One region of the Streptomyces bottropensis ATCC 25435 genome, then DNA from elsewhere that is predicted to be linked to it. Evidence: riboswitches for the same ligand, from Rfam matches in the RefSeq annotation. Region 1 holds a riboswitch; each other region holds the start of a gene.
The links. A riboswitch is a leader RNA that binds a small molecule or an ion and turns the genes downstream of it on or off. The one in region 1 is predicted to bind cyclic di-AMP.
Positions count from the first base shown of each region.

Region 1 (7,582 bases):
TCCTGGGCGGCGGGTTACGACCACCTCTCCCAGGTCCCGACGCAGCCGGCCGGTCCCGACGCCAGTGGCCAGTGGGACGCGAGCGGCTGGCTGCAGGCCGAACCGTCCGACGAGGCCGGCCAGTCGGGGCACACCGACCGGACCCAGCAGTGGGTCGGCACCCAGCACTTCGACACGGGCGCGTTCGACGCCACACAGTGGAACAGCGACGGCACCCCGGCCGACGACGAACACAGCGGCCCCGCCGAGGAGTCGTACGACCAGGACGGCGCGGCTTCCGAGCCGTACGAGGCACAGTCGCACCCGCAGACCGTCGTGGTGGACCTCTCGGCCGAGGCCACGGACTTCCACCAGCAGGCGACCGCGACCTTCGAGCAGATCGCCCCGTACGACCAGGACGAACACCCCTCCGCGGACGACGAGTTCGAGCCCGACGACGCGGACCGCGTCGCGCTCCTCGACGGCGAGGAGGAGGCCGCCCCGCCGGAGACGAGGAGCGCGGGCCCCGGCCGGGCGGCCACCCGCGCGGCCTCGCGGTCGCGCCGGAAGCCTCCGGCCAAACGTTCCGCCCTGCTGACCGTGGCGGTTCCGTCGGCCTGTGTCATGGGTGTCGCGGGGATCGCGGCGGCCTCCGTCGGCGCCACGTCGGACGACACGGAGACGACCGCGTCGGTCAAGTCGGACGCCACCGCCGTGAAGCCGTCCATCGCCAACAACCAGCTCGACACGCAGCTGGAGAGCCTTTCGGCCGAGGCGGACGACTTCGCCGACCGGGCGAGCCGGACGCAGGAGCGCATCGACCTCAAGGCGCAGCAGGAGCTGGAGCAGAAGAAGGCGGCGGCCGACGCGGCCCGCAAGGAGCGGCTGCGGCCGAAGTTCGCACTGCCGGTCGCCCAGCGCGGACTCAGCGCGTACTACGGCCAGTCCGGCGTCAACTGGATGTCCCTGCACACCGGCATAGACTTCCCGGTCTCGTACGGCACCCAGGTGATGGCCGCGACCGACGGCACCGTGCGCACCCAGTGGAACAGCGCCTACGGCAACATGGTCATCGTGACCGCCAAGGACGGCACCGAGACCTGGTACTGCCACCTCTCCACCTACAAGGTCGCCTCGGGTACGACCGTCAAGGCCGGCGACCCCATCGCCTACTCCGGCAACTCGGGCAACTCGACCGGCCCGCACCTGCACTTCGAGGTCCACCCTGCGGGCGGCTCCGCCATCGACCCCCTGCCGTGGCTGCGCAGCCACGGGCTGGACCCGACGTAACGGGCGCCGTAGCGGCCACCGTTACGGACAGCGAGAACGAAGACCAGGCCCCTGCCGAACGCAGGGGCCCGAGGTGTGTCACGCGGCGACCGACCGCGGCTACAGCTTCTCCACCGGTGCGTACCGCAGCAGCAGCCGCTTCGGCTTGGTGTCGCCGAAGTCGATCGTCGCCTCCGCGTTCACGCCCGTGCCCCCGACGCCGACGACCGTGCCGAGGCCGAACTGGTCGTGGGTGACGCGGTCGCCCACGGCGAGCGAGACCACCGGCTTCTCGTTGCTGCGGCGGGTCGCGAAGCCGGACGCTCCGGAGGCCGAGGAACGGGAACGGGACGACGACAGCGAGGACGCGATCCCGGAGGCCGGGCCCGAGGACACCGGCGCGGAGGCACCCGTGCGCTTCCACTGCAGGTGTGTGGCCGGGATCTCTTCCAGGAAACGGGACGGCGGGTTGTACGAAGGCTGACCCCATGCGCTGCGGAGGGTGGACCGGGTGAGGTAGAGCCGTTCCCGCGCGCGGGTGATGCCGACGTACGCGAGGCGGCGCTCCTCCTCCAGCTCCTTGGTCTGGCCGAGGGCGCGCATGTGCGGGAAGACGCCGTCCTCCATGCCGGTGAGGAAGACGACCGGGAACTCCAGGCCCTTGGCGGTGTGGAGGGTCATGAGCGTGATGACGCCCGAGCCGTCCTCCTCGTCGTCGGGGATCTGGTCGGAGTCGGCGACCAGCGCCACCCGCTCCAGGAAGGCGGGGAGCCCGACGGGCGTCGCAGCCGCCGCCTCGCCCTCACCCTCGCCTTCCGCGGCCGTGGCCTCCTGCTCGAACTCCAGCGCGACGGCGGCGAGTTCCTGGAGGTTCTCGATGCGGGTCTCGTCCTGGGGGTCGGTGGAGGCCTGCAACTCGGCCAGATAGCCGGTCCGTTCGAGGACCGCCTCCAGGATGGTCGCCGGTCCGGCCCCGGACTCCACGACGGTCCGCAGATCCTCCATCAGCGTGTTGAACCGCTTGACCGCGTTCGTCGACCTGGCCGCCATGCCGTAGGCCTCGTCGACGCGCTTCAGCGCCTGCGGGAAGCTGATCTTCTCGCGCTGCGACAGGGCGTCGATCATCGCCTCCGCGCGGTCGCCGATGCCGCGCTTGGGGACGTTGAGGATGCGGCGCAGCGGGACCGAGTCCTCCGGGTTGGCGAGGACCCGCAGATACGCGAGGACGTCCCGGACCTCCTTGCGCTCGTAGAAGCGGACGCCGCCGACGACCTTGTAGGGCAGGCCGACGCGGATGAACACCTCTTCGAAGACACGGGACTGGGCGTTCGTACGGTAGAAGACGGCGACGTCGCCGGCCTTCGCGTCGCCCGCGTCCGTCAACCGGTCTATCTCGTCGGCGACGAACTGGGCCTCGTCGTGCTCGGTGTCGGCGACATAGCCGGTGATCTGCGCGCCCGCGCCCGCGTTCGTCCACAGGTTCTTCGGGCGGCGGGACTCGTTGCGCTCGATGACCGCGTTGGCCGCGCTCAGGATGGTCTGGGTGGAGCGGTAGTTCTGCTCCAGCAGGATCGTCGTCGCGTCCGGGTAGTCCTCCTCGAACTGGAGGATGTTGCGGATGGTCGCGCCGCGGAAGGCGTAGATCGACTGGTCGGCGTCACCCACGACGCAGAGCTCGGCAGGCGGTACGTCCCACTCGTTGGGCGGCACGTCCACGGGGTGCTCGGAGGTGCCGACAAGCTCTCTGACCAGGGCGTACTGGGCGTGGTTGGTGTCCTGGTACTCGTCCACGAGGACGTGGCGGAAGCGGCGGCGGTAGTGCTCGGCGACGTCGGGGAAGGCGCGCAGCAGATTGACCGTCGTCATGATCAGGTCGTCGAAGTCGAGCGCGTTCGCCTCGCGGAGGCGGGACTGGTAGAGCGCGTAGGCCTGGGCGAGGGTCTTCTCGAAGCCGTCGGTGGCCTGGGCGGCGAAGTCCTCCTCGTCGATCAGCTCGTTCTTCAGATTCGAGATCTTGGCGCTGAAGGACTTGGGCGGGAAACGCTTCGGATCGAGGTCCAGATCACGGCAGACGAGCGCCATCAGGCGCTTGCTGTCGGCGGCGTCGTAGATCGAGAAGGAGGACGTGAAGCCGAGCTTCTTCGATTCGCGCCGCAGGATCCGTACACACGCGCTGTGGAAGGTCATGACCCACATCGCGTTCGCGCGCGGTCCGACGAGCTGCTCGACGCGCTCCTTCATCTCGCCCGCGGCCTTGTTGGTGAAGGTGATCGCGAGGATCTGGCCCGGGTGGACGCGCCGCTCGCCGAGCAGGTGCGCGATGCGGTGGGTGAGCACCCGGGTCTTGCCGGAGCCGGCTCCGGCCACGATGAGCAGGGGCGAACCCGCGTGGACCACGGCCGCGCGCTGGTTCTCGTTCAGCCCGTCCAGGAGGGCCGCCGCGTCCAGGGCGGGGCGGGGGGCTCCGTCGCGGTAGTACGCGTCCCGGTCCGGGGGCACGTCGAACTTCCCACCGAACAGATCGTCCGGAAGCGGCTCCGGTACGTGATCGTCCTCGGGTGGCGGCGGGGGCTCCTCCGCGTGGCCGCGGGGGGCCTGGAGGTCCGCCAGGAAGCTGTCGTCAAAGAGGCTGCTCATCGCTCTCCGAGTCTAGGCGCCCGCACTGACAGCGAGAGGCCGCCCCGAAAAGTCCGTCCCCGCCACCTACCGCGACCGCCGTGCGACGGTGAGCGATCGAGCTTACCGTTCGTCGCGCCGAAGAGGCTAAGGTCACGAAAACGTATCGGGCATATCGCACATCAACCTTCACACGGGCCACACGAGTTGGCTAACTTTTTCTTCTGGGCCGTACGACCCAACCGGCGAACGTCGCCGGGCCGCACGACCTCCGCCGAGTCCGGTATGCCTCCCCGAGGCGCCCGGAGCCGGGGACCCACCGTTATCCGGGGTGAATCGACCCGACCGCCGCGCGCGGCGAGGGCCGTAGGGCAAACCTTCCGAAGCTTGCGCCCGAACCCGACAGCTAACTCGGTAGGCGGACAACGGAAGGAGACGCCGCACCATGGCGCCGCACCGCAAGCCGCGTCCGGCCGGAACGCGCGCGGGCATACGCACCCCCGCTCTCGCCACCGCCGCCCTCACCTCGGTGGCCCTGCTCTCCCAGTCGGGCAGCGCCACGGCCGCGCCCTCGACCGACGACAAGCCGAGCCTGGAGGAAGTCGAGAAGAAGGTCGACGCCCTCTACCGCCAGGCCGGTTCGGCGACCGAGAACTACAACCCGGCCAAGGAGAAGACGGGCAGGCAGAAGAAGCAGGTCGACACCCTTTTCGACGGCGTCGTCAAGCGCACGGAGAAGCTCAACGAGGCCCGGGAGGAACTCGGTTCCCTCACCGCGGCCCGGTACCGCACGGGCGCGGCGGCCCCCGACCAGGCCTCGCCGCTGCCGGCGGACGACCCGCAGGGCTCCTTCGACCGGAGCCAGTTGACGGACCGGCCGGCAGACCGCCCGCAGGAGGCCGTCGGCACGTACGTCACCGAGCAGTCCGAGGCGGCGGATCAGCGCCAGGAGGCGAGCGACAGCCTCGAACAGCTCACCGCGTCGCAGAACAGGCTCAAGGCCGGCAAGGCCAAGGTCCAGGCGAAGCTCGCCCAGGCCCGTGAGCTGCTCGCCGCCCTCACCGCCGAGGAGAGGGCCCGGCTCGCCGCGATCGAGCAGCGCGAGCGGGAGGAGGCCGACCGCAGGGCGGAGGAACTCGCGCGGCAGCAGGCGGCACGGGCGACGACCGTGGAAACGCGGGAAGCCCCGCCTGCCCTGGAGAGGCAGGGATCACAGCCAGGCCAGGGGCCGCAGGTAGGCCAGGGGCCGCAGGGCACCTGGGAGGACACGTCCACCGGCACGGAGACGTCCATAGGCACGGGCACGTCCACCGGCACGGAGACGTCCATCGGCACCACCTCCGGGACCACCGTCCCGGCCGAGGACCTCACCTACGCCACGAAGGCCGACAAGGCCATCGCCTTCGCCCGCGCACAGATCGGCAAGCCGTACGTCTGGGGAGCCACCGGCCCCGGCTCCTACGACTGCTCCGGGCTCACCCAGGCCGCCTGGAAGGCCGCCGGCGTCGATCTCCCCCGCACCACCTTCGACCAGCTCACCGCCGGCACCACGGTCCCCCTCTCCGACGCCAGGCCCGGCGACCTCGTCTTCTTCTACGACAACATCGGCCACGTCGGCCTCTACATAGGCAACGGCATGATGATCCACGCCCCGAAGCCGGGCACCTACGTCCGCGAGGAGACGGTCTTCTACGACGCCGAGTCGTCGGTGCACAGCGTGGTGCGGCCGGCGTAGCCGCACGGTCGGCCGGGGGCGCGCCGTCAGGTCCAGAGCACCGCGATGAAGATGTTCGCGATGGTCAGCGCGCCCACCAGGCCGAACAGCGGCTTCTCCACTGTCTCTTCGTCCCGTTTCACATAGACCAGCCCCAGGATCACGATCAGCAGTGCGAGTTTGACGCCGATCTTGATGTTGTCGACGGGCTGGTCGTCCGCCTGATTGAGGCCGACGAGGAGCACACCGGTGACGAGCATGGTGAGGGCGCCGTGGAGCATCGCGGGGACGAAGCGGGCGGTGCCCTGACCCATGGCCTTCATCTGGGTCAGGAAACCACCCAGGAGGGAGGCGATGCCGATGATGTGGAGGGCGACGAGGATGTGGATGAGTACGTCCATGCGCGGAGCCTAATGAGGGGTCTGCGGCAGGCCGGGCGTGGGGGGCTGTGCCAGGCCGGGCGCGGGGCCGCTCCATCTCAGGGGGAACGGGGACCTCACGCGGCCTCCGGGGGTGCCATGGCCTTCCGAAGATCTCCGGCACGGAGTTCGTCGGCACGGAGTTCGTCGGCACGGAGGCTTCCGGCACGGAGGCTTCCGACACGATGGCACCGGCACGATCGCCTCCGGCGAGGTGCTGACGATCTTGCATATATGCGCCGCATAGCATCGCCGCACTCCCGGCAGGTCCGAAATGACCGTATCGGTCATCGCGCAGCGTGAAGTCGGCGATGCCAGGACGAGATCACGGTCACATACGGTCACCTCGCGGTCGGTGCACGTCACTTCCGTACAACGCGTTACCGTGCCCTCACGCCCAGGTTTAGCGTCCTCCCTCAGGTGCCCGGCTCCCCACCGCCGCCCGGCCAGGGGCGGCAGTCGGACACCACCGCCGAGAAGGTCCGGCGGCGGCCCGCTCCCCCTGTGCGGGCCGCCGCCGGACGCGTCACCGCTCCCCCCAGGCGGTCCGTACGGTCGGACGATGTCCGTACCGCGGACGGCGGTCGTACGGAGAGGACATGGACTCCACGTGGCAGCGCACCGCAAGCCCAGACAGCGCTCACTCGGCGGCCACACGGTCCGCACGGCCGCGACCTTCGCACTCGCGGGCGCGGCGACCGCGACCGGCTTCGACGGCACCGGGCACGCCGACCCCCAGCTCACGCCCGACCAGGTCAGGGCGAAAGTGAACAAGCTGTTCCAAGAGGCCGAGGTCGCCACCGAGAAGTACAACGGCGCGAAGGAGAAGGCCGACACAGCCCAGGAGAACCTCGAAGAGCTGCGCGACCAGGCCGCCCGCCGCACCGAACGGCTCAACTCGGCAAGGGACGAGCTGGGTTCGCTGGCGGCGGCGCAGTACCGGCGCGGGGGCATCGACCCTTCCTGGCAGCTCGCGCTCTCCGCCGACCCTGACCAGTACCTGGACGGCGCCGCCCTCGCCGAGCGGGTCGGCGGCCGGCAGTCGGCGGATGTGGCGAGCGTGCGGAAGCAATTGCTGGAGATCGAACGGCTGCGCGGGGCCGCTCGGGTCGAACTGGGCACGTTCAAGACCCGGCAGACGGAGCTGAAGCGGCACAAGAAGACGATCACCTCGAAGCTGTCCGACGCACGGCAGCTGCTCGGCCGCCTCACCAGTGAGGACCGGGCACGGTTCGACACCGCGGGCGGCAGCCCGGGGCACGCCTCCCGCTCCTCCGCCTCACCCCGGCGCGACCTCACCGGCCCGGTCTCCCCGGCCTCCGCCACCGCCGACGCCCCCGACTCCCGCGCCGCAGCGGCCGTCTCCTACGCCTTCTCCAAGCTCGGCAGTCCGTACGTCTGGGGCGCCACCGGCCCCAACGCCTTCGACTGCTCCGGTCTCACCCTGGCGGCCTACCGCGCCGCCGGTGTCTCCCTCCCCCGCACCACCTACTCCCAGATCAACGCCGGCCGCCGCGTCTCCCGTTCCGAACTCCTCCCCGGCGACCTGGTCTTCTACTACTCCGGCATCAGCCACGTGGGCATC
Region 1 is NZ_KB911581.1:1,135,681-1,143,262, reverse strand. Features, by position in the region: gene STRBO_RS0105205 (peptidoglycan DD-metalloendopeptidase family protein) at 1-1,269, shown strand, start outside; gene pcrA (DNA helicase PcrA) at 1,369-3,885, opposite strand; cyclic di-AMP (ydaO/yuaA leader) riboswitch at 4,127-4,300, shown strand; gene STRBO_RS0105195 (C40 family peptidase) at 4,310-5,599, shown strand; gene STRBO_RS0105190 (hypothetical protein) at 5,626-5,979, opposite strand; gene STRBO_RS0105185 (C40 family peptidase) at 6,608-7,582, shown strand, end outside.

Region 2 (7,582 bases), 2.8 Mb from region 1:
CCAGGCGGTCGCTGCTCGGGTACTCGGGATCGGCGGCAGCGGGGGCGGTACTCACGTCGAACGGCACCGCTGAGGCGGCGACGGCGGTGAGCACGGAGACCTCGGAGGGCGTGAGACCGAGACCGGGGCGGCAGGGGCGGCCGACTTCCCCGAGGGCACCAGGTTCAGCGGCACGGTCCGTATGCCCGGCACCGAGATGACGGAACTGACGGTCACCTTCGCCGCCGCCCGCGGCTGGCCGCCGGTCACCTTCTACGGGACTCCGGCCCCCGCACCGCTCAACTGATCAGTCCCCACCGAGGTCCCCACCGAGGTCCCCACCGAAAAGTTCACCAGAGATCCCCGCGGAGCCGGCTCCGCGGGGATCTGTTCGCTCTCAGCCGATCCCCCTCCTCCACAGTCCGTACGTCCTGTACATTTTTTACGGAAGTCGATCAGAGGAGGCGCACCCATGCCCGAGAACCCACCGTCGGCCCGTCATGTGCTGCCCGAGTTCACCGAGCGCACCAGCACGGGTCACCGGACGATGGATCCGTACTCGAAGCTGCTGGAGGAACGGATCGTGTTCCTCGGGACGCGGATCGACGACACGTCGGCGAACGACGTGATGGCGCAGTTCATGCACCTGGAACACCAGGCGCCGGACCGGGACATCGCGCTGTACATCAATTCGCCCGGCGGCTCCTTCAGCGCGATGACGGCGCTCTACGACACGATCCGGTTCGTCACCTGTGATGTGGCGACGGTCTGCCTGGGGCAGGCGGGGTCGGTCGCCGCGGTGCTGCTGGCGGCGGGCACACCGGGCAAGCGTTCGATGCTGCCGGGGGCGCGCGTGCTGATCCACCAGCCGGCCCTGGCCGACCCGATCGAGGGACAGGCGAGCGATCTGGTGCTCCAGGCCGAGGAGTTGACGCGCAACCGCCGGAGCCTGGAGGAGATGCTCGTCCGGCACACGGGGCAGAGCCCGGAGCGGATCGGCGCCGACATCGAGCGGGACAAGTTCCTCGACGCCGAGGCGGCGGTGGCGTACGGCCTGGCCGACCGGGTGATCCGGAGCCGCAAGACCTCACCCACGCTCCCCTCACCCCCACCTCCCTCGTCCACGCCCCCCTCGCCCCCGCTCCCCGGCGCGAGGTGAGGCGCGGATGCTCCCGCCCGAGCTCCCGCCGTTGCCCGCGCTCACCCGCGCCGAGGCGGAGCTGATCGACCGTTACCTGGACGTGGTGGACCTGCTCGGCCGGATCAATCCGGCCCGTCCGGGCGACACGTACCGCGGGCTGCGCGCGGCGCAGGCGCTCGTCGCGAAGGCGACCGCCCTGCGCGACGCGCTCGAACTGATGCACAACCGCGGGGAGAACGAGGTGCACGCCCCGACGCTCGCGCGGGCCCTGCGCATCCTGGACGGCGAGCGGCGCGCCGGCCGGGTGGCGCTGCCGCCGGAGGCGGAGGACTCCCCCGCCTGAGCCGATCGCGTCACCCGCCGCCTGAGCCGATCGCGTCACCCGCCTGAACCGATCGCGCATCGGCCGCCGTACTACTGACGGGGCGTCCGGTCCCGGCGCGACGCCCTCCGGTCGGCCTACCGCGATCGACCCATCGGCCCATACGGCGTGAGGACCTGTGAAGTTGCGCAAGATGCCTGGTACATGGGCGGAGTACTGCATTCCGGCGCTGGTGCGGACCTCCTCGACCACTGGGACACAACGAGGGAAAACGCCCTGTCCACCCGAACGGGCGAGTGGTGAGTAAGACCACAAATCCACGGTTCCGTTGGGATTTTCGCACTTGAGTACGCCAAGATCCCTTCCTGACGACAAGCCCCCGCCGCAGTGGCGGGGCGATCCGGGTGGACGCCGAGTCCTGCCGCCGCCCGGTTACCGGTCGACAGAAGTGCATCGGCAGGAGTGGAGGACCCAAGCACGACGGGTCGCCGGAACGGTCACGCCATGACCGCGCCGAGCAGCCCTTGGGGTGAAGCCGCGTCAGCGGCCGGGCAACTTCGCCAGCCCGAATCCGACAGGTCATCCTTCACAGGCGGCTGACGAAGGGTTGCGCATGACTGCGCTGAATCGTGTCCCGTCGCTGTTGACCCGGGCCGGTACGGCCTCGGCTCTGACCATCGCCGCCGTCGGCGGCAGCATCGTGGTCCCGGGCGTCGCATCCGGCGCCGAGGCCGCCACGGTGGCGTCGAAGGCACTCAAGGTCGCGGCTTCCAAGAAGGGCTCCCCTTACAAGTACGGCGCCGTGGGTCCGGGCAGGTTCGACTGCTCGGGGCTGACGCTCTACTCGTTCAAGAAGGCGGGCAAGAAGCTGCCCCGTACTGCCCAGCAGCAGTACAACAAGACGAAGCACATCTCCGTGAGCAGCCGCAAGCTCGGAGACCTCGTCTTCTTCCACTCCGGCTCGAACGTCTACCACGTCGGTATCTACGCGGGGAAGGGAAAGATCTGGCACTCGCCGAAGACGGGTGACGTCGTCCGGCTGCAGAAGATCTGGACGAAGAGCGTCTGGTACGGCCGGGTCCGCTGACCCACCGCTGGGGGGTGGCGGAACTGTCCGCCACCCCCGCTGGCGTAAGTCGTGCACATGTGGTTACCCGTCCGGCCATGGCCGAGGAACCCACCCGCCCGGCACGTAACGAGACGCCCCTCGAACGCGCCGACCGCAATTTCTCCGAGCTGCTCCAGGAGCTGCGGGTCACCCAGACCGGGGTGCAGATCCTCTTCGCGTTCCTGCTGACGCTGGCCTTCACCCCACGCTTTCCGGACCTGGACACCTTCCAGCGTGTCACCTACGTGACCACCCTGTTGCTGGCTGTCCTCGCGGCGACGCTCTTCACCGCCCCGGCCGCCCTGCACCGCTCGCTCTTCCAGCAGAACGCCAAGCCCGCCATCGTCCAGGTCTCGTCCCGGTTGGCCGCCGCGGGCCTGATCGTGCTGATGCCGGCCTTCACCGGTTCCGTCCTGCTCGTCGTGGACGTGACGCTCGGCCGGACTGCCGGTATCGCCGCCGGGAGCGGCACGCTCCTGGCGTGTCTGCTCCTGTGGGGCCTGCTCCCGAAACTGGTGGGACGCGTCTCGGGCCGCGACGCCACGCCGCCGCCCCTGCCGCCGCCGTCGCCACCGGTCGAGGACGACAGCCCCGTCAGGTCTCCGGCGGACCACCTGCGGTGACCGGCTGGACGGGGACCGTCCACGGAAGTTCGATCGCCACCGTCTTGCCGCCCTCCCGCGTGGGTCTAACGCTCAGCCTGCCGCCGCATTCCGCGGTCAGCCAGCGGATGATGACCATGCCCCGGCCGTTGTCCTGCTGGACGGCGGCCGGCAGGCGTTTGGGGAAGCGTGGATGACTGTCGGTGACACCGATGCGCAACTGCTCGTCCCGGTCGAGCGCGATGTCCACGGTGAAGGTGGGCGACTGGCCCAGTGTGTGCTGGACGGCGTTGGTGGCGAGTTCGGACACGATCAGGCGCACGGTGTCCGCGATGCCCGTGTCGCCCGGCAGGCCCCATTCGGCGAGCACGGTGACGACGTAGTTCCGGGCTGCGGACACCGAGGCGGGATCGCTCGGCAGAGTGACGGATGCTTCCAGGTGATCTGCCATGGCGAGGCGTCCCTTTCCCACGGGACCGGTGTCCGACAGGGAGCGGATGGTTCGACTACGGTCCCGGACTGGTGCTTCGCGCCAGACTGCCACTACCTGGGCCGTCACGCGTGGCGATCCACCAAGATGTGCATATATCTGTCGCTCGAAGCGGTGAACTATCCGACGGCCGAACGTATTTGGGTGGGGTCTTCGTCCATCCTCTGTCGTCACCCCGACATCCAGTGTCGTCACCGCGATCGAGAGCGCCGGGCGGAAGGAGAATCCCATGCAGTACGGTCCGGCGGTGCGCCGCCGCAAGCTCGGTGCCGAGTTGCGTCTCCTGCGCACCCGTTCCTCGCTCACGAGCATCGAGGCGGCCCATCGCGTCGGCTGGCACCAGTCCAAGGTGAGCCGGATCGAGACGGGCGCCAGTGGAGTGAAGCCCGCGGACGTCCGCAAGCTCCTTGACGCGTACGGGATCGACGACACCGAGTTACGGGAACTGCTCCTGGCGCTCGCGGGCTCCGAGGACGGCGGCGGGCGGCACAACTGGTGGCACGCGTACCGGGGCGTGCTACCGCCGACGTACCGGGACTTCATCAGCCTGGAGTCGCAGGCCGGGGGGATGCGGACGCTGGAGACCTCGGTCGTGCCGGGCCTGCTGCAGATCCCCGAGTACGCGCGGGCGGTGACGCGGGCCGCGGTGGAGGGGCTGGATGACGACAAACTCGACGCGCTCGTGGAAGTGCGGCTCGCGCGCCAGGAGGTGCTGCGCGGGAACCCGCCGATGGAGCTGAGCGCGGTGCTCGACGAGGGCGTTCTCCGGCGTGTGGTGGGCGGTCCCGAGATCATGTCCCGGCAGCTGGCCCGTCTGGTCGAGGCGGCGCGGCTTCCCCAAGTGCGACTGCAGGTGCTCCCGTTCACCGCCGGGGCACATATCGGCGTCACCGGTCCTTTCGTAATTTTCTCATTTCGGAGCACATCCGATCTGGACGTGGTTGTTCTCGACCACTTGACGAGTAGCCTCTATCTCGAACGGAAAGAAGACCTCAAGGCGTATGTCGAGGCCTTCAACACCCTTCAGATCCACGCCCTTTCGCCCGAGGACTCGTTGGATTACATCGCCGGGCTAGCCGCCGGCGCGTAAGGAGGCACCATGTCCGCACTGCCTCGGAACGTACCCACCAGTACCGAACTGCCCGATGTGCGATGGCTGCGCAGCAGCCGCAGTACCGGGATGAACAACTGTGTGGAGACGGCCCGTCCGGGATCCGGCCGCTGGGCCGGGCTGGTGGCCGTACGCGACTCGAAGAACACGGCGGGGCCCGCCCTGCTGTTCGACCCCGACGCCTGGGAGGGATTCATCACCACGCTGCGGTGACCCCCACCGACAGCGTTCGTCCTTCCGCTTGCGGCGAGGCCCGGCCGGGACGCCGACTCACGGTCGCGTATCGCCGATGATCCTCACGGCTCGGTCGATCTGCCCCTGCGTGAGATCCGCACGGGCGGTCAGCCGCAGCCGCGAGACGCCGTCGGGCACGGACGGCGGGCGGAAACAGCCCACGGCGAGACCCGCCGCCCGGCAGTCCGCCGCCCACCGCAGCGCCTGATCCGGCGACGGCGCGCGTACGGACACCACGGCGGCGTCGGGCCGCACCGCTTCATGGCCCGACGCCGTCAGCCGTGCGTGCAGCTCCCTGGCCACCTCACGGGCCCGCGCGGCTCGCTCCGGCTCCCGGCGCAGCAGCCGGAGCGCGGCGAGCGCCGCGCCGGTCGCGGCCGGGGCGAGACCCGTGTCGAAGATGAACGTACGGGCCGCGTTGACCAGGTGGTCGATGACGGGTGCCGGGCCGAGGACGGCACCGCCCTGGCTGCCGAGCGACTTCGAGAGCGTGAGCGTCACGACGACGTCGGGAGCGCCCGCGAGCCCCGCCGCGTGCGGCGCCCCCCGGCCCCCGTCACCGAGGACGCCGAGGCCGTGCGCGTCGTCGACGACGAGTCCGGCGCCGTACTCCCGGCAGGCGGCGGCCAGTCCGGCCAGCGGAGCGGCGTCGCCGTCCACGGAGAAGACCGTGTCGGAGACGGCGACGGCGGTGCCCCGGGCGGCCGTGCCGAGCGCCTTGCGGACGGCGTCGGGGTCGGCGTGGGCGACGACCTGGGTGGTGCCGCGGGCGAGCCGGCAGCCGTCGATGAGGGACGCGTGGTTGCCCGCGTCCGAGACGATCAGGGAGCCGTGCGGGGCGAGCGCGGTGACGGCGGCGAGGTTGGCGGCGTAGCCGGAGGAGAAGACGAGCGCGGCCTCGAAGCCGCAGAAGTCGGCCAGTTCCCGTTCCAGTTCGCCGTGGAGTTCGGTGGTGCCGGTGACCAGCCGGGAGCCGGTCGCGCCGCCGCCCCAGCGGCGCGCGGCCCCGGCGGCGCCCTCAATGACCTCGGGGTGCCGGGCGAGGCCGAGGTAGTCGTTGCTCGCGAGGTCGAGGAGGGGTGAGTCGGCCGGACGGGGGCGCAGGGTGCGTACGAGCCCGGCCCGGCGGCGTGCCGACGCCTGCTCGTCGATCCAGCCGAACGCCATGGGTCCTCCGGGGGTGGTGTGGGCGGCCCGCGGCACCGTGGCCGTCATGGACGGGCACGGCAGGGGCTTTTGTAGGCAGTGCACAGACACTAGTGGCAGGGCCGGGCGCCCACGATGTGGCGATACCCACATGTCGATCCCACTCTGTTGTCCGAACTCTCCTTGGCCGAGAGCGGTCCCGTAGGACAGGATCGGCTCTCATGGACTTGCTGAACACGCTGGTGGACAAGGGGCTCCGGCGCGAGCCGCCGAGCCGTGCCGAGGCGCTCGCCGTTCTGGGCACCTCCGACGACGAGCTGTTGGACGTGGTGGCCGCGGCCGGGAAGGTGCGCCGGCACTGGTTCGGGCGCCGGGTGAAACTGAACTATCTGGTCAACCTCAAGTCCGGCCTCTGTCCCGAGGACTGCTCCTACTGCTCCCAGCGGCTCGGCTCCACGGCCGGCATCCTCAAGTACAGCTGGCTCAAGCCCGACGAGGCCTCCAAGGCCGCGGCGGCCGGGCTCGCCGGTGGCGCGAAGCGGGTCTGTCTGGTGGCGTCCGGGCGCGGCCCGACCGACCGGGACGTGGACCGGGTCTCCGACACCATCAAGACGATCAAGGACCAGAACGAGGGCGTCGAGGTGTGCGCCTGTCTCGGTCTGCTCTCCGACGGTCAGGCCGAACGGCTGCGCGAGGCCGGCGCGGACGCATACAACCACAACCTGAACACGTCCGAGGCGACGTACGGCGAGATCACGACCACGCACACGTACGCCGACCGGGTGGACACCGTGCGGAAGGCGCACGCGGCGGGTCTGTCGGCCTGTTCGGGCCTGATCGCGGGCATGGGCGAGAGCGACGAGGACCTGGTCGACGTCGTCTTCTCGCTCCGTGAGCTGGACCCGGACTCGGTGCCGGTGAACTTCCTGATCCCGTTCGAGGGCACCCCGCTCGCCAAGGAGTGGAACCTCACCCCGCAGCGCTGTCTGCGGATCCTGGCGATGGTGCGGTTCGTCTGCCCGGACAGCGAGGTGCGGATCGCGGGCGGGCGCGAGGTCCACCTGCGCACGATGCAGCCGCTCGCACTGCACCTGGCCAACTCGATCTTCCTGGGCGACTACCTCACCAGCGAGGGCCAGGCCGGCAAGGCCGACCTGGAGATGATCGCGGACGCCGGCTTCGAGGTGGAGGGCACCGACCAGGTCACGCTGCCGGAGCACCGGGCGGCCGTCACCGCCGGTGGGCCCTGCGGGTCCGGGGAGAGCGCCGGGTGCGGGTCGCACGAGGGTGGCGGGTGCGGGTCGCACGAGAGCGCCGGCGCGGGCTGTGGGTCGCACGCGCAGGGCGGTCCCTGCGGGTCCGTCACCGACGGGGCCCCGGCCACCGAGGCGCGTACGGACCTGGTCGCGGTGCGCCGCCGGGGAGCCGGAACCGATCTCGCGCCCAATG
Region 2 is NZ_KB911581.1:3,929,926-3,937,507, reverse strand. Features, by position in the region: gene STRBO_RS0117445 (ATP-dependent Clp protease proteolytic subunit) at 452-1,138, shown strand; gene STRBO_RS0117440 (hypothetical protein) at 1,146-1,463, shown strand; cyclic di-AMP (ydaO/yuaA leader) riboswitch at 1,882-2,052, shown strand; gene STRBO_RS0117435 (C40 family peptidase) at 2,056-2,529, shown strand; gene STRBO_RS0117430 (DUF6328 family protein) at 2,607-3,173, shown strand; gene STRBO_RS0117425 (ATP-binding protein) at 3,145-3,603, opposite strand; gene STRBO_RS0117420 (helix-turn-helix domain-containing protein) at 3,872-4,732, shown strand; gene STRBO_RS0117415 (DUF397 domain-containing protein) at 4,742-4,966, shown strand; gene STRBO_RS0117410 (8-amino-7-oxononanoate synthase) at 5,024-6,154, opposite strand; gene bioB (biotin synthase BioB) at 6,355-7,582, shown strand, end outside; gene STRBO_RS0117400 (adenosylmethionine--8-amino-7-oxononanoate transaminase) at 7,580-7,582, shown strand, end outside.
Region 2: another riboswitch for cyclic di-AMP. It lies ahead of STRBO_RS0117435 (C40 family peptidase); the one in region 1 lies ahead of STRBO_RS0105195 (C40 family peptidase).

Region 3 (7,582 bases), 6.9 Mb from region 1:
CGATGGTCTCGGCACCGGCGAACCCGCCGCCCACGAAGACGAAGGTCAACGCCTTGCGGCGGACGTCCTCGTCGGTCGTGGAGTCGGCCTTGTCCAGCTGCTCCAGCACGTGGTTGCGCAGGCCGATGGCCTCCTCGATGCCCTTCATGCCGATGCCCTGCTCGGCGAGGCCGGGGATCGGGAAGGTCCGGGAGACCGCGCCGAGCGCGATCACCAGGTAGTCGAAGGGCAGCTCGTACGCCTCGCCGACCAGCGGGGCGATCGAGGCGACCTTGCGGTCCTGGTCGATGGTGGTGACCCGACCGGTGAGGACCTCCGCCTTCGGCAGCACGCGTCGCAGCGGGACGACGACGTGCCGGGGGGAGATGCTGCCGGCGGCGGCTTCGGGGAGGAAGGGCTGGTAGGTCATGTACGACCGGGGGTCGACGACCGTGACGGTCGCCTCGCCGTAGCGCATCTTCTTGAGGATGCGCCGAGCTGCGTACAGGCCTACGTACCCACCGCCTACTACGAGGATCCTGGGACGCTCCGTGGTGCTCATGCCATCGAGTATGTACCCGCCATCCGGGGGTCGCTCGTGCGCCCCTTCACAAGCTTCCTCGCACCCTCTGCTACACTGCGCGACCCCTTTGGCCCGAACCATGGCCCGCCAGGGGTACCGGCCGGGGGGTTTGCCCGTTGTCAATGCCGCGTGAACTGCCGTTCCGGCTCCCCGGAGGCCCTGGACCACGCCTCGGTTCCACACGGACGAGACCCCTGCGAAACCCCTGCGGGAACACCCTGTTGACCCCTCGGAGCCCTTGAAGGCTCTGCCCAGCCTCAAAACATCCCTCAACAGGGGCGATTCTCTTGTGAAGAACTTCACGAAGTTTCTCGGCGCCTGCTCGACGAGGGGCGCCGGGGCACCCCTCGGACGCGCTCATACGTTATCCGAACAGCTCAAGCGAGGCTACCGGCGAGTAGTAAAGCCGTGCCGGCCTACGCCACGGACCAGGCGATTCCGTCCAGAATGTCGTGTTCGCTCACCACGACCTCCGGCGCGCCGATCCGCTCCATGATCGAGAGGAGGACCAGGGCCCCCGCGGCGATCACGTCCACCCGCCCGGGATGCATCGAGGGCACCGCCGCCCGCTCGGCGTGCGTCGACCGCAGCAGCCACTCGGTGATCTCGCGGACGCGGTCGTGGGAGACCCGGGAGTGGTGGATGGCCACCGAGTCGTACGCGGGCAGGTCCTGGGCGATCGCGGAGATCGTGGTCACCGAACCGGCGAGCCCCACGAGGGTGTGCGCCTCCCGCAGGGGGACGTCCCGCTCGGCGAGGTCGAGGGCCGCCTCGATGTCGGCGCGGATCGCGGCGATCTCCTCCGGCCCGGGAGGATCGACGACGGCGCCGTCCCGGACGAGGTGCCGCTCGGTCAGCCGTACACAGCCGATGTCCACGGAACGGGCGCCGCGCACCCGCCCGTCCCCGACGACGAACTCGGTGGAGCCGCCGCCGATGTCCACCACCAGGTACGGCCGGGCCAGGTCGGTCAGCCCCGTCAGCTCCTTGGTCGCGCCGGTGAAGGAGAACTCGGCCTCCCGGTCACCGGAGATCACCTCGGGCTCGACGCCGAGGATGTCGAACACCCCCCGCACGAACTCGTCCCGGTTCTCCGCGTCCCGGGAGGCGGAGGTGGCCACGAAGCGGACGCGCTCGGCGCCCAGTTCCTTGATGACCGCCGCGTACTCCCGGCAGGCCCCGAAGGTCCGCTCCAGCGCCTCGGGCGCCAGCCGGCCGGTGCGGTCCACGCCCTGGCCGAGCCGGACGATGGTCATCCGCCGGTCCAGCTCCACCAGTTCACCGGTGGCCGGGTCGCAGTCCGCGACGAGGAGGCGGATGGAGTTCGTGCCGCAGTCGACGGCGGCGACCCGGGTCACTGGTCGTCCCCCTCGGAGGTCGCCGGCGCGGGCACCACGCACGGGCCCTTCGCCCACCACTGAGGCAGCATCGCGATCGCCTCGTCGCCCAGCGGGTTGACGCCGGGGCCGGCGGCCAGCGAGTGCCCCACGAGGACGTGCAGGCACTTCACCCGGTCCGGCATGCCGCCGGCGCTCGGGAAGCCCTCCAGGACCTCGATCTCGTCACGCCGGGCGATGTAGTCCTCGTGCGCGGCCCGGTAGGCGGCGGCCAGTTCGGGGTCCGTGGCCAGCCGCTGCGTCATCTCCTTCATCACGCCGTTGGCCTCCAGCGTGCCGATCGCGGAGGCCGCGCGCGGGCACGTCAGGTAGTACGTCGTGGGGAAGGGCGTGCCGTCCGGCAGGCGCGGGGCCGTCTCGACGACGTCCGGCTGCCCGCAGGGACAGCGGTGCGCGATCGCGCGGAGGCCGCGCGGGGGGCGCCCGAGCTGCTGCTGGAAGGCCTCGACGTCGGCGTCGGTCGGCTCGGTGCGCGGGGTGGTCGGCGGAGGGGTCTGCATATCCTGCTACTCAAGTCCTCGGTGTGGCTCATCGGTTCACGGTCACGAAGGTGGCCGCTCGGCTGTCGGCGGCGTCGGCCTTGTCGACCCCGTCCCAGACATTGGTGTACCAGGGGCGGTCGGCCGCCCCCTGTGTCGTACGGGACTGCTTCGCCGCGTCCGGGTCGATCATGGTGTAGCCGGTCTCGCCCGGCATCACGTAGTGCAGCCGCTCCCGGATGCGCTGCTCGGCGTACGCGTCGTCCTGCCAGCGCGCCTTGAGGTCGCGCAGCTCCTCGACCCGCTCGCGCGCCTCCTGGCGCTGCCGCTGCGTGTCGGCGATCTCGGCGCGCTGGGAGACGTACTGCCTTATGGGATAGGCGAGCGCCACGATCATCGAGCAGAGGACGAGGGCGAGCAGCGCGGCCCGGCCGGTCAGCCGGGAGCGACGGGCCTGGCGTTTGGTCTGCGAGCGGTAGACCCGGGCGGCCGTCTGCTCGCCGAGCACCTTCAGCCGGGTCGCGGTGGAGAAACGGTCCCGGTCCCGGTCCTTCACGGCCATGTCCCGCGCCCCTTCTTCCGCCTTCTCCCACGCGCACGCGCGTACGTCCCCGCACACGGTACGGGACCGGTACGGGGACGTACGTACGACTGGCGCGGGCTTGACCCTCAACGGGTCAGCCGGCGGCTCAGCCCTTGAAGCGCGGGAAGGCGCTGCGGCCGGCGTAGACCGCGGCGTCGTCGAGGATCTCCTCGATGCGCAGCAGCTGGTTGTACTTGGCGACGCGGTCCGAGCGGGCCGGGGCGCCGGTCTTGATCTGTCCGCAGTTCACGGCGACGGCGAGGTCGGCGATGGTGACGTCCTCGGTCTCGCCGGAGCGGTGGGACATCATGCACTTGAAGCCGTTGCGCTGGGCCATCTCGACGGCGTCCAGGGTCTCGGTCAGCGAGCCGATCTGGTTGACCTTGACGAGCAGGGCGTTGGCCGAGCCCTCCTCGATGCCGCGGGCGAGGCGCTCGGGGTTGGTGACGAAGAGATCGTCGCCGACGATCTGGACCTTGTCGCCCAGCTTCTCGGTGATGGTGTTCCAGCCGGCCCAGTCGTCCTCGAACAGCGGGTCCTCGATGGAGACGAGCGGGTACGACGCGACGAGGTCGGCGTAGTACTCCGTCATCTCGGCGGCGGAGCGCTCCTTGCCCTCGAAGGTGTAGACGCCGTCCTTGTAGAACTCGGAGGCGGCGACGTCCAGGGCGAGGGCGATCTGCTCGCCGGGGGTGTAGCCGGCCTCCTTGATGGCCTCCAGGATGAGGTCCAGGGCGGCGCGGTTGGACTCCAGGTTCGGGGCGAAGCCGCCCTCGTCGCCGAGGCCGGTGGACAGGCCCTTGGTCTTCAGCACCTTCTTGAGGGTGTGGTAGACCTCGGCGCCCCAGCGCAGGGCCTCGGAGAAGGACTCCGCGCCGATGGGGGCGATCATGAACTCCTGGATGTCCACGTTGGAGTCGGCGTGCGAGCCGCCGTTCAGGATGTTCATCATCGGAACGGGCAGCAGGTGCGCGTTCGGGCCGCCCAGGTAGCGGAAGAGGGGCAGGTCGCTGGCCTCGGAGGCGGCGTGGGCGACGGCGAGGGAGACGCCGAGGATGGCGTTGGCGCCGAGGGAGCCCTTGTTGTCGGTGGCGTCCAGGTCGAACATCGCCTGGTCGATCAGGCGCTGCTCGGTGGCGTCGTAGCCGACGAGCTCCGGGCCGATCTGCTCGATCACGGCGAGGACGGCCTTCTCGACGCCCTTGCCGAGGTAGCGGTTGGGGTCGCCGTCACGCAGCTCGATGGCTTCGAAGGCGCCGGTGGAGGCGCCGGACGGAACGGCGGCACGACCCGTGCTGCCGTCGTCGAGGCCGACCTCGACCTCGACGGTGGGGTTGCCTCGCGAGTCGAGGATTTCCCGGGCTACGACGACGTCGATGGACGGCACGAGCATCTCCTTCATGGGATGTGACGCTGGTTGTGCGGGGCCGCTTGAGGCCTGGCGACTAGAGCCTAACCGTCCCCGGGCCGTCGGCAGCCGACCGACCGTCCCGTGGACAGACAGACCGTACCCATTGTTCCTGTTCGGAACAAAGGGGGGTGGTCGAGAAAGTGAACAGAAGGAGGAGGCGGGCACGAAAAAGCCCCGCCCCGGTACGCACGGGGGAATGCGCACCGGGGCGGGGAGCCCGTGGGGACGGGGGGACGGCCCTCACGAGGTCTTCACTATGGAGGACACGGATGTGAGCGGGCTGTGGTTCAGCCGGAGAGCGGCCTGCTTTCCGGCCCGGCTGAACCTGCCCCGCCTGCCCGGCCGTGGGGGCGGCCGTGGGGTCGGCAGGCGCGTGGCGGCCGTCGTGGTCGCCGTGGGTCAGCTCAGGTGGAGCTGCTGGCCCGGGTAGATGAAGTCGGCGTCGTCGATGATGTCCTTGTTCAGCTCGAAGAGCTTCTCCCAGCCACCCTTGACGTTCTCCTTCGCGGCGATGGCACTGAGGGTGTCACCGCTGACGACCTTGTACTCGCCGTCGCCCTTCTTGACCTTCTTGCCGGTCGGGGTCTTGACGGTGGCGCGCTCGGAGGAGCGGGAGGAGCGGGTGTCCTCGGTCTTCTTGGTGCTCTCCTGCGTGCTCTGCGAGGAGGAGCCGGAGGAGTTCGTGTTGCCGCTGGAGGCGGCGGCGCCGTCGTAGGAGGCGCCGGACAGGCCGGTGCCGCAGACCGGCCAGGCACCCTTGCCCTGGCCCGCGAGGACCTTCTCGGCGATCGCGATCTGCTGGGCCTTGCTCGCCTGGTCGGCGGTGGAGGCGTACTGCGTACCGCCGTAGCCGGCCCAGGTGGAGGCGGAGAACTGCAGACCGCCGTAGTAGCCGTTGCCGGTGTTGATGGACCAGTTCCCGCCGGACTCGCACTGGGCGACGGTGTCCCACTCGGAGGCGGTGGCGGCGGAGGCGCTGCCGGCGGCCATCAGCGGGGCGGCGACCGCGGCGGCGCCGGTGACACCGACGACGGCGATGGCGCGAGCAGACCGATGAATGGCAGTCGGACGACGGTGCTTGCCCTTGCTGGAAAACAGCATGGAGAGATCCCCTCACCGACGCCTGCGAGGTGAGCTGTCGGGTTCGGGCCGGTTGAGTTGCCCGGCCGCGCACGCTCGCCTCTCGGCTCACGTCGCGCGGCTTCACCCCCAGCCGGTTCCGGTCGTGCGCCCCCGAAGGGCCGCAACCGCCGGACCCGGCACTTACCTTGGGTCCCCCGCTCCTGCCTACGGCGCTTGACGCGACGACTGTTCCTCACGGCCGCTGGCAGGATTCGGCGTGCCGACCGCAAGAGCCCGCTGTGGCGAGCGGTCACGACCGTAAACAGGTGATTGCCTGAATTTCAAAGACGATCAGGGGGTCTGTGATTCATCTCCCACAATGATCAAAACGGGCATTCAGGGTCGAACCGTGACGCGAACTGCCGCTACTTTTCGCCCGTTTCGGCACCGACTTCGAGGGTCTGACCGGGAAGGATGAGGTCCGGGTCGGTTCCGACCGTGCGCTCGTTCTCGGAGTACAGCGTCCGCCACCCGCCGTTCAGGCCGAGCGAGTTCACGATGCCGGTCAGACTGTCGCCCACGCGGACGGTGTAGGCGCCCTCCGCGCCCTCGCTCGACGCGCCGCTGTCACGCGAGGCGTGGCGGCCGGAGGCGGTGCCGTCGGCCTGGTCCGCGCCCGAGCCGGTGTCCGCGCCCTCGTCGGCGCTGGCGCCGCGGTGCCGGCCGGTGCCGCCGTCGGCGTCGTCGCCGGCCGCGGAGCCGTCCGCCCGGCTGGAACCGTCCGTGTTCGTGCTGCCGGATTCCTTGGCGTCGGCGCCGGTGCCGCTGTCGCCGGAATCGGTGGAGTCCGCGGAGCCGGAGTCCGCGTCCGGTTCGGTGGTCGCCTTCGGGGAGCCGTCGAGGGCCTTCGCCGACGCGTCCGACGACTCGGTCGAGTCGGAGGAATCGGTCGAGTCGGTCGAATCCTTCGACCCGCCGGAGCGCGTGGAGTCGGTGTCGTCGGCCGACTCGGCCGAACCCTTGGACCCGGTCGAGTCGGAGGAATCCGACGAACCGGATGAACCGGATGCGCTGCCGGAGTCGGACGAGTCGCCCGCGACGCCCGTGTCCACGTCGGCGGGACCCGAGTCTCCGCCGAGGTCGTGCAGCAGTCCGCAGGTGGACCAGACGCCGACGCCCTGGTCCGCGAGGACCTTCTCGGCGACGGCTATCTGCTGCGAACGGCTGGCCTGGTCCGCGGTCGTCGCGTAGTCGAGGCCGCCGTACTTCTCCCAGTTCTCCTGGGTCAGCTGGAGGCCGCCGTAGCGCCCGTTCCCGGTGTCCGCGCTCCAGAAGCCACCGCTCTCGCACTCCGCCACCTGGTCCCAGGTGGTTCCGCTCGCCGCGCTCGCGCCGGTGGCGCCGAGGAGCGGGATCGCGATGGCCGACCCGGTGACTCCCGCCGCGACGAGGAGAGCCGGAGCCTGACGGGGGCGACGGTGACGACCGTTCCCGGAGAGCATGCGGTTGCCTTTCACACGACAGCGGTGGTCTGTGCGACGGGCGTGGCGCCCCCTTCGCACTGACGTGTGAACGTATCGGCAGTCGATCAGTTGTCACAAGTTAATGCAGCGCAGATCACGTGAAGATCACAGAGTTGAGGGAGCGTCAACTTCTGACTCGGAATGGGGTAGTGCTACGGCCCGTCGGGGTACAACTACGGGCCGCTCACGGCGCGATCACCCCGCACTCACGGCCGTTTTCGTGGCGTGAATTCCACCGGAAGCGTGCGCAATCCACGCATGATGAGACCTCCCCGCCACCTCAAATCGGCCGAATCCCCTGCGAGTCGCAGATCGGGGAGCCGGGTGAGGAGCGTCGCCAGCGCGGTCTGGCCTTCGAGCCGGGCGAGCGGCGCGCCGAGGCAGTAGTGGATGCCGTGGCCGTAGCCGAGGTGCTGGTTGTCACGGCGGGAGAGGTCCAGGGTGTCGGGGTCGTCGAAGCGGGCCGGGTCGCGGTCGGCCGCCGCGAGGACGACGAGGACGGGGTCGCCGACGGCGATGTCCTGCCCGCCGAGCGTGAGGGGCTCGGTCGCGAAGCGCCAGGTGG
Region 3 is NZ_KB911581.1:8,050,131-8,057,712, forward strand. Features, by position in the region: gene STRBO_RS0135580 (NAD(P)/FAD-dependent oxidoreductase) at 1-541, opposite strand, end outside; gene STRBO_RS0135585 (Ppx/GppA phosphatase family protein) at 979-1,920, opposite strand; gene STRBO_RS0135590 (DUF501 domain-containing protein) at 1,917-2,459, opposite strand; gene STRBO_RS0135595 (FtsB family cell division protein) at 2,488-3,000, opposite strand; gene eno (phosphopyruvate hydratase) at 3,128-4,408, opposite strand; gene STRBO_RS0135610 (LysM peptidoglycan-binding domain-containing protein) at 4,832-5,533, opposite strand; cyclic di-AMP (ydaO/yuaA leader) riboswitch at 5,538-5,737, opposite strand; gene STRBO_RS0135615 (LysM peptidoglycan-binding domain-containing protein) at 5,920-6,996, opposite strand; gene STRBO_RS0135620 (cytochrome P450 family protein) at 7,224-7,582, opposite strand, start outside.
Region 3: another riboswitch for cyclic di-AMP. It lies ahead of STRBO_RS0135610 (LysM peptidoglycan-binding domain-containing protein); the one in region 1 lies ahead of STRBO_RS0105195 (C40 family peptidase).

Region 4 (7,582 bases), 1.1 Mb from region 1:
GGGGATGAGCCGGGAGCCGGCGCGCTCGGAGGGGGACGCGTTCGCCTCTCCCGTCTCTGTCGTCTCCTGGCTTGGGGTAAGCGGTGGTTGCGCAGGGCGGGACAGGCCGGTGCCGCCGTCGCTGCCGGGCGTCCTGTCGCCGGCCTGCGGTGCCGTGCTGGCCGCGGCCGACAGCGCCTCGGCCAGGCCGCCCAGCTCGACGTGCACCACGAGCACCGGCTTCGAGGGATTCGCGGCGGTGGCCGACCGCAGCGCCTCCGCCAGGGCCGCGTCCCCCGGCGACGTCTCCCCCAACGTCGGTATCGCCGTCACCACCACCGCGTCGCACGCGTCGTCGGCGAGCGTCCGCGACAGCGCCGCGTGGAAGTCCCGTGCCGAGGCCCCGGTCGTCAGGTCGAGCGGGGGCAGCGGCCGCAGCCCCTCGGAGAGACACGCGTCGTACGTGAGCATCCCCAGTGACTCGGAGTTCCCGAGGATCGCCACCCGGGGCCCCGCCGGCAACGGCTGCCGGGCCAGCAGCAGCCCCGCGTCGACCAGTTCCGTGATCGTGTCGACCCGGATCACCCCGGCCTGCCGCAGCAGCGCGGACACGGTGGTGTGGGGCAGCTCGGTGGCGCGCCCGGCATGCCCCTGGGGCGCGGAGCCGTGGCGCGCGCCCTGCACGACCACGAGCGGCTTGACCGCCGCCGTGCGCCGGGCGAGGCGGGTGAACTTGCGCGGATTGCCGATGGACTCCAGATACATGAGGACGACATCGGTGTCCGGGTCCTCGTACCAGTACTGCAGGACGTCGTTCCCGGAGACGTCGGCGCGGTTGCCCGACGACACGAAGGTGGAGACGCCCGTGACGCCGGTGACCCCTCCGCCGCGCCGGTGCAGCCGGGACAGGAGTGCGATCCCGATGGCGCCGGACTGGGCGAAGAGACCGATGCGCCCGGAGCGCGGTGCCTCGGGGGCGAGTGAGGCGTTCAGCCGTACGTCCGGGGCGGTGTTGATGATCCCGAAGGCGTTCGGCCCGATGATGCGCATGCCGTACGTGCGCGCCTGGCGCACCAGTTCGCGCTGGCGCTCGCGCCCCTCGGGGCCGCTCTCGGCATACCCGGCGGAGACGACGACGAGCCCCTGCACACCGTGCTCGCCGCACTCGGCGACGACCTCGGGGACGTACGCGGCGGGGACGGCGACGACCGCGAGGTCGACGGGCCCCTCGATCTCGGTGACGGACCGGTGCGCGGGCACCCCGTCGATCTCCTTCTCGTCCTCGCCGAGAGCCCTGTTCACCGCGTACAGCCGTCCGGTGAAACCCGCGCCCCGGAGGTTGGCGAGGACGCCGCGGCCCACTCCGCCCGGCGTGCGCCCGGCGCCGATGACGGCGACGGAGCCGGGGGCGAGCAGACGCTGGACGGATCTGGCCTCGGCCCGCTGCTCCCGGGCGCGCTGCACGGCCAGGGAGCGGTCGGTGGGCTCCAGGCCGAACTCCAGGCGGACGACACCGTCCTCGAAGCTGCGCTTCTGCTGGTACCCGGCGTCGGTGAACACCTTGATCATCTTGCTGTTGGCGGGGAGCACCTCGGCGGCGAAGCGTCTGATGCCGCGCTCGCGGGCGACGGCGGCGATGTGTTCGAGGAGGGCGGAGGCCACGCCGCGGCCCTGGTGGGCGTCCTGGACGAGGAAGGCGACCTCCGCCTCGTCGGCGGGGGCGGACGCGGCCATGCCGTCGGCGCCGATCCGGTCGTAGCGTACGGTGGCGATGAACTCGCCGCCGACCGTGGCGGCGAGCCCCACCCGGTCCACGAAGTCGTGGTGCGTGAAGCGGTGGACGTCCTTGGCGGACAGGCGAGGGTACGGCGCGAAGAAGCGGTAGTACTTCGACTCGTCCGAGACCTGCTCGTAGAAGCTGACCAGACGCTCGGCGTCGTCGACGGTGATGGGCCTGATGCGTGCGGTGCCGCCGTCGCGCAGCACCACGTCGGCCTCCCAGTGGGCGGGGTACTCGTGCCGGTCCGACGAGGTCTGCATGGGCCCCAGAGTACGGCTCGCGCCAGGCTACGGCGCGGGGCAGTCTGGGGAAGCACAACAGAAGCGCGAGAGCCGGTTCGTGGCCAGGCCGTGGGCCCGTTCCGCTCCGTCGCGCCATATGGGAAACTGGTCTAGACAACCCGGTCTAGACCTCTCTGAACCACCCGAGACATCCGAAGGGCAGCATCACATGGCTGAGCGCCGCGTCAACGTCGGCTGGGCCGAGGGCCTCCACGCCCGACCCGCATCCATCTTCGTCCGGGCCGCCACGGCCTCCGGTATCCCCGTGACGATCGCCAAGGCCGACGGGAACCCCGTCAACGCGGCCTCCATGCTGGCGGTCCTGGGCCTCGGCGCCCAGGGCGGCGAGGAGATCGTGCTCGCGTCCGAGGCCGAGGGCGCGGACGTCGCGCTCGACCGTCTGGCGAAGCTCGTGGCCGAGGGACTCGAGGAACTTCCCGAGACGGTCTGAGCGACCCCGTGACCGGGCGCCCGGAACGGAAACAGGCCTGAAAGGCCACCCGCACACACATCGAAGGGCTCGTCCGATTTATCGGGCGGGCCCTTCGTCATTTCGTTCCCCTACCGCTCCGATTTCCCTCTGCCGTCGTCCCGATTTCGTTCTGCGGGCAGCAGAAAGAATGCCCCTCGGAATTCCCGCCTCTTTGTATACGGCTCCCGCGTTAATGCCGCAGGCTCGACATGTTTACGGGGTGTTGCGAAGTCCTCACACGCTCCGCCCGCTCCGCCGCGCCGGCCCCGCCCGGAAACCGGAAGCGGTGCGCGTCGGTGGCGCGCTCGGCGTGCAGGGACGTGAGCGTCCGGGCCCGGTCGCCGTCGCCGCGCGCGACGGCGTCCACGATGCCGCCGTGTTCCGCCCAGGACTCCACGGGGTCGGCGGGTGCCTCGACCGCGTACATCCAGGCGATCTTGTGCCGCAGCTGGGCGAGTGTCGAGGTCAGGGCGGGGCTGCCGGACGCCTGTGCGAGCGTCTCGTGGAACCAGCCCCCCAGGGAGCGCAGATCCTCGCTGGTGCCCCGTCTGGCCCGTTCCTGGCCCAGTCTGACCAGGCCGCGCAGCACCTTGAGATGGGCCTCCGTGCGGCGCTGGGCGGCGCGGGCGGCTCCCAGCGGCTCCAGCAGCATGCGCATCTCCAGCAGGTCGGCGGCCTCCTGCTCGGTCGGCTCGGCGACGCACGCGCCCGCGTGCCGACGGGTCACCACGAAGCCCTCGGCCTCCAGCGTGCGCAGCGCCTCACGCACGGGGACCCGGCTGACGCCGTACCGGCGGGCGAGCAGTTCCTCGGTGAGACGGCTGCCGCGCTCGTAGACACCCGCGACGATGTCATCTCGGATCGCCGTGCATACCGAATGCGCCGGAATACGCATGACCGACCTCCGCCTTAATCCCCGTGAAACGTCGATGATTGACGTGTCTTCCAGCGACTCTATTGCAGCGAGCCGGAATTTCCGACGGCGGGCCGGAATCCAGGGATATTTTTTGGACAGGAGGCGCGTCACCGGGCGTTCGCACAACGCGGAAAGCCCCGGCTCGGTGAGCCGGGGCCTTCGCCAGAAGCGTGGAGCGGTGTCTCAGACGTTCACGCCGTGCGAACGCAGGTACGCGGCGGGGTCGATGTCCGAGCCGTACTCGGCCGTCGTCCGGGCCTCGAAGTGCAGATGCGCGCCCGTGACGTTGCCGGTCGCCCCGGAGAGGCCGATCTGCTGGCCGGGGGTGACCGTCTGGCCGACGGAGACGCCGATGGACGACAGGTGGCCGTACTGGGTGTACGTGCCGTCGGTCATCCTGATGACGATGTTGTTGCCGTACGCCCCGCCCCAGCCCGCCTCCACGACGGTGCCGGAGCCGACCGCCATGACGGCCGTGCCGGTGGCGGCGTGGAAGTCGACGCCGGTGTGGCTGCCGGAGGACCAGACGGCGCCGCCGGCCTTGTAGCCGGTGGAGATGTACGAGCCGCTGATGGGCGAGACGTAGGTGTTGAGGCGCTCGCGCTCGGCCGCGCGGGCGGCGCGGGCCTTGATCTCCTCGCGCTCCTTGGCGGCGGCACGTTCCTGCTCGGCCTTCTCGGCGGCGGCCTTGCGGGCCTCCTCCTGCGCCTTCTTCTTGACCTCAGCCACCTCGGCGGCCTGCTGCTGGGCAACGGCCTGGGCGTCCACCTGGTCGGCGACCGTGTCGCCGAGGACGATGATCTGGTTCAGGCCGGTCTGCTCGACGGCGGGCTCCTCCGCGGCGAGCGCGGGGCCGGCGAGGGTACCGATGACACCGGTGGTGGTGAGAGCGGCTACGCCCACGTTCCTCGTGGTCGTGCGCTGTACACGGCCGGGACGGCGGTGCTTCCCAGGGGCGCGGGTGAACGCCATGAAGTGGCTGGTCCTTTCCTTCCTTCTCGCCTACCGGGTTAGCTGACGGGTTCGGAGCAGGAAGGTCTCCTACGGCTGCCCCCCGTTTCGCGTCGCTCGCGAAGGGCACCCGATTCACCCCGGGGGACTAGGTGGGTCCCCGGCTCCCCGGGCTCGCGCCATGGGGACTCGGCGATGACTGTCCGGTGCCGCGGCTGCGGCGAACATCTGACGAACAGCCGGACCGACGCTAAGTGCGGCGTCTTCGAAATAACAAACGGATCACAGGATTTGTTAGCTACGCCACAGGTCAGACACACAACCTCCGCCATCAATACGGACAAACCTGGGCCCTGGTGACTCTTCAGTCACCAGGGCCTCACACGTGCGTGTCCTTCCGCCCGGTTTCCCCTCGGCTCCCTACTCGGCCGGTACGACGGTGACTTCGCCGATCCCGAGGGCCCTGACCGGCTCCTCGATCTGCGCGGCGTCCCCGACGAGGACGGTCACCAGACGGTCCACCGGGAAGGCGTTCACGACGGCCGCGGTAGCCTCCACCGTGCCGGTGGCGGCGAGTTGGCGGTACAGCGTCGACTGGTAGTCGTCCGGCAGGAACTGCTCGACCTGGTCGGCCAGCGTGCCCGCCACGGCCGCCGCCGTCTCGAACTTCAGGGGGGCGACCCCGACGAGGTTCTGCACGGCGACGTCGCGCTCGGCGTCGGTCAGCCCCTCGGCGGCGAGGGTCCGCAGCACGGTCCACAGGTCGTCGAGCGCCGGACCGGTGTTGGGCGTGTCGACGGACCCGCTGATGGCCAGCATCGCCGTGCCCGATCCCTCCGGCCCGGAACGCAGCACCTGACTGAACGCGCGCACCCCGTAGGTGTAGCCCTTCTCCTCCCGCAGGACGCGGTCCAGGCGGGAGGTGAGGGTGCCGCCGAGGCAGTAGGTGCCGAGCACCTGGGCCGGCCACACCCGGTCGTGCCGGTCGGCGCCCACCCGTCCGATGAGCAACTGGGTCTGCACGGAACCGGGACGGTCCACGATGATCACGCGCCCGGTGTCGTCGGCGCTCACCGCGGGGGCGACGCTCGGCTTGGCCGGGGAGCCGGTCCAGGCGCCCAGGGTGTCGCCCAGCAGCGTGTCGAGGTCGACCCCGGTGAGGTCGCCGACGACCACGGCGGTGGCGGTCGCGGGGCGCACGTGCCGCTCGTAGAAGGCGCGTACAGCCGCGGAGTCGATGCCCTCCACGGTCTCCTCGGTGCCCTGCCGGGGCCGCGACATGCGCGAGGTGGCCGGGAACAGCTGCCGGGAGAGCTCCTTGGCGGCCCGGCGGCCCGGGCTGGCGGTCTCGTGCGGAATCTCGTCGAGCCTGTTGGCCACCAGACGCTCGATCTCGCCGTCGTCGAACGCGGGGGCCCGCAGGGCGTCTGCGAGCAGCCCCAGGGCCTTCTCCAGCCGCGACACGGGCACTTCGAGGGACAGGCGGACGCCGGGGTGGTCGGCGTGCGAGTCGAGGGTGGCGCCGCAGCGCTCCAGCTCGGCGGCGAACTCCTCGGCCGTGTGCTTGTCGGTGCCCTCGGAGAACGCCCTGGTCATGATGGTGGCGACACCGTCGAGGCCGGCCGGTTCGGCGTCCAGGGGCGCGTCGAGGACGACCTCGACGGCGACGACCTGCTGGCCGGGGCGGTGGCAGTGCAGCACGGTCAGGCCGTTGGCCAGGGTGCCGCGCTCGGGCGCCGGGAACGCCCAGGGGCGGGCGTCGCCGGCCTGGGGCTGCGGGTGGAATTCCATGCTCGCGAGCTCGGTCACTTCGCCGACTCCTCGTTCTCGTCGGTGCTCTCGACGGCCTCCGCGTCGGCGGCCTCCTCTTCGGCGCCCTCTGCGCCGGCGACGGGCTCGTACACGAGCACCGCGCGGTTGTCGGGCCTCAGGCGGGCCTTGGCGATCTCCTGGACCTCGTCGGCCGTCACCTCCAGGACGCGGTCGACGGCGGTGAGGGCGAGCTTCGGGTCGCCGAACAGGACCGCGTACCGGCACAGTTCGTCGGCGCGGCCGGCGACCGTGCCGAGCCGGTCCAGCCACTCGCGCTCCAACTGTGCCTGGGCGCGCTCCATCTCCTCGGCCGTCGGGCCCTGCGCGGCGAACCGGGCGAGCTCCTCGTCGACGGCGGCCTCGATGACCGGCACCTCGACGTCACCGGAGGTCTTGACGTCCATCCACGCCATGGAGGGCGCGCCGGCCAGCCGCAGCAGGCCGAAACCGGCCGTCACGGCCGTACGGTCACGTCGTACGAGCCGGTTGTAGAGGCGGGACGACTCGCCGCCGCCGAGGATCGTCAGCGCCAGGTCGGCCGCGTCGCACGCACGCGTGCCGTCCTCCGGCAGCCGGTAGGCGGCCATCAACGCGCGCGCGGGCACGTTCTCCTCGACGACCTCGCGCAGCTGCTCGCCCATGACGTCCGGCAGCGAGCCGTCGCGGGGCGCGGGCTTGCCGTCGTAGGTGGGGATGGAGCCGAAGTACTTCTCCACCCACGCGAGGGTCTGCTCCGGGTCGATGTCGCCGACGATAGACAGGACGGCGTTGTTGGGCGCGTAGTACGTCCGGAAGAACTGCTGGGCGTCCTCCAGGCTCGCCGCCTCCAGGTCGTCCATCGAGCCGATGGGCGTGTGCCGGTAGGGGTGGCCCTCGGGGTAGGCCAGGCGGAAGATCTTCTCGAAGGCGGTGCCGTAGGGCACGTTGTCGTACCGCTGGCGGCGCTCGTTCTTGACGACGGCCCGCTGGTTGTCCAGGTTCTTCTGGTCGAGCGCGAGCAGCAGGCTGCCCATGCGGTCGGCCTCCAGCCACAGCGCCAGCTCCAGCTGATGGGTGGGCATGGTCTCGAAGTAGTTGGTGCGCTCCCAGCTGGTGGTGCCGTTCAGCGAACCGCCCGCGCCCTGGACCAGCTCGAAGTGGCCGTTGTCCTTGACCTGGCCCGAGCCCTGGAACATCAGGTGCTCGAAGAGGTGGGCGAGGCCCGTACGGCCCGCGACCTCGTGACGCGAACCGACGTCGTACCAGAGGCACACCGCGGCGACCGGGGTCAGGTGGTCCTCGGAGAGCACCACGCGCAGGCCGTTGTCCAGGCGGTGCTCCCTCACTGTCAGGCCTTCGGAGCCGGCCTCGGCTGTGGCCGTGTGACCCATGGGCGGTACGTCCCTTCGATC
Region 4 is NZ_KB911581.1:2,244,125-2,251,706, reverse strand. Features, by position in the region: gene STRBO_RS0109930 (bifunctional acetate--CoA ligase family protein/GNAT family N-acetyltransferase) at 1-2,019, opposite strand, end outside; gene STRBO_RS0109925 (HPr family phosphocarrier protein) at 2,210-2,491, shown strand; gene STRBO_RS0109920 (GntR family transcriptional regulator) at 2,703-3,407, opposite strand; gene STRBO_RS0109915 (M23 family metallopeptidase) at 3,612-4,400, opposite strand; cyclic di-AMP (ydaO/yuaA leader) riboswitch at 4,414-4,584, opposite strand; gene STRBO_RS0109910 (M16 family metallopeptidase) at 4,800-6,188, opposite strand; gene STRBO_RS0109905 (M16 family metallopeptidase) at 6,185-7,561, opposite strand.
Region 4: another riboswitch for cyclic di-AMP. It lies ahead of STRBO_RS0109915 (M23 family metallopeptidase); the one in region 1 lies ahead of STRBO_RS0105195 (C40 family peptidase).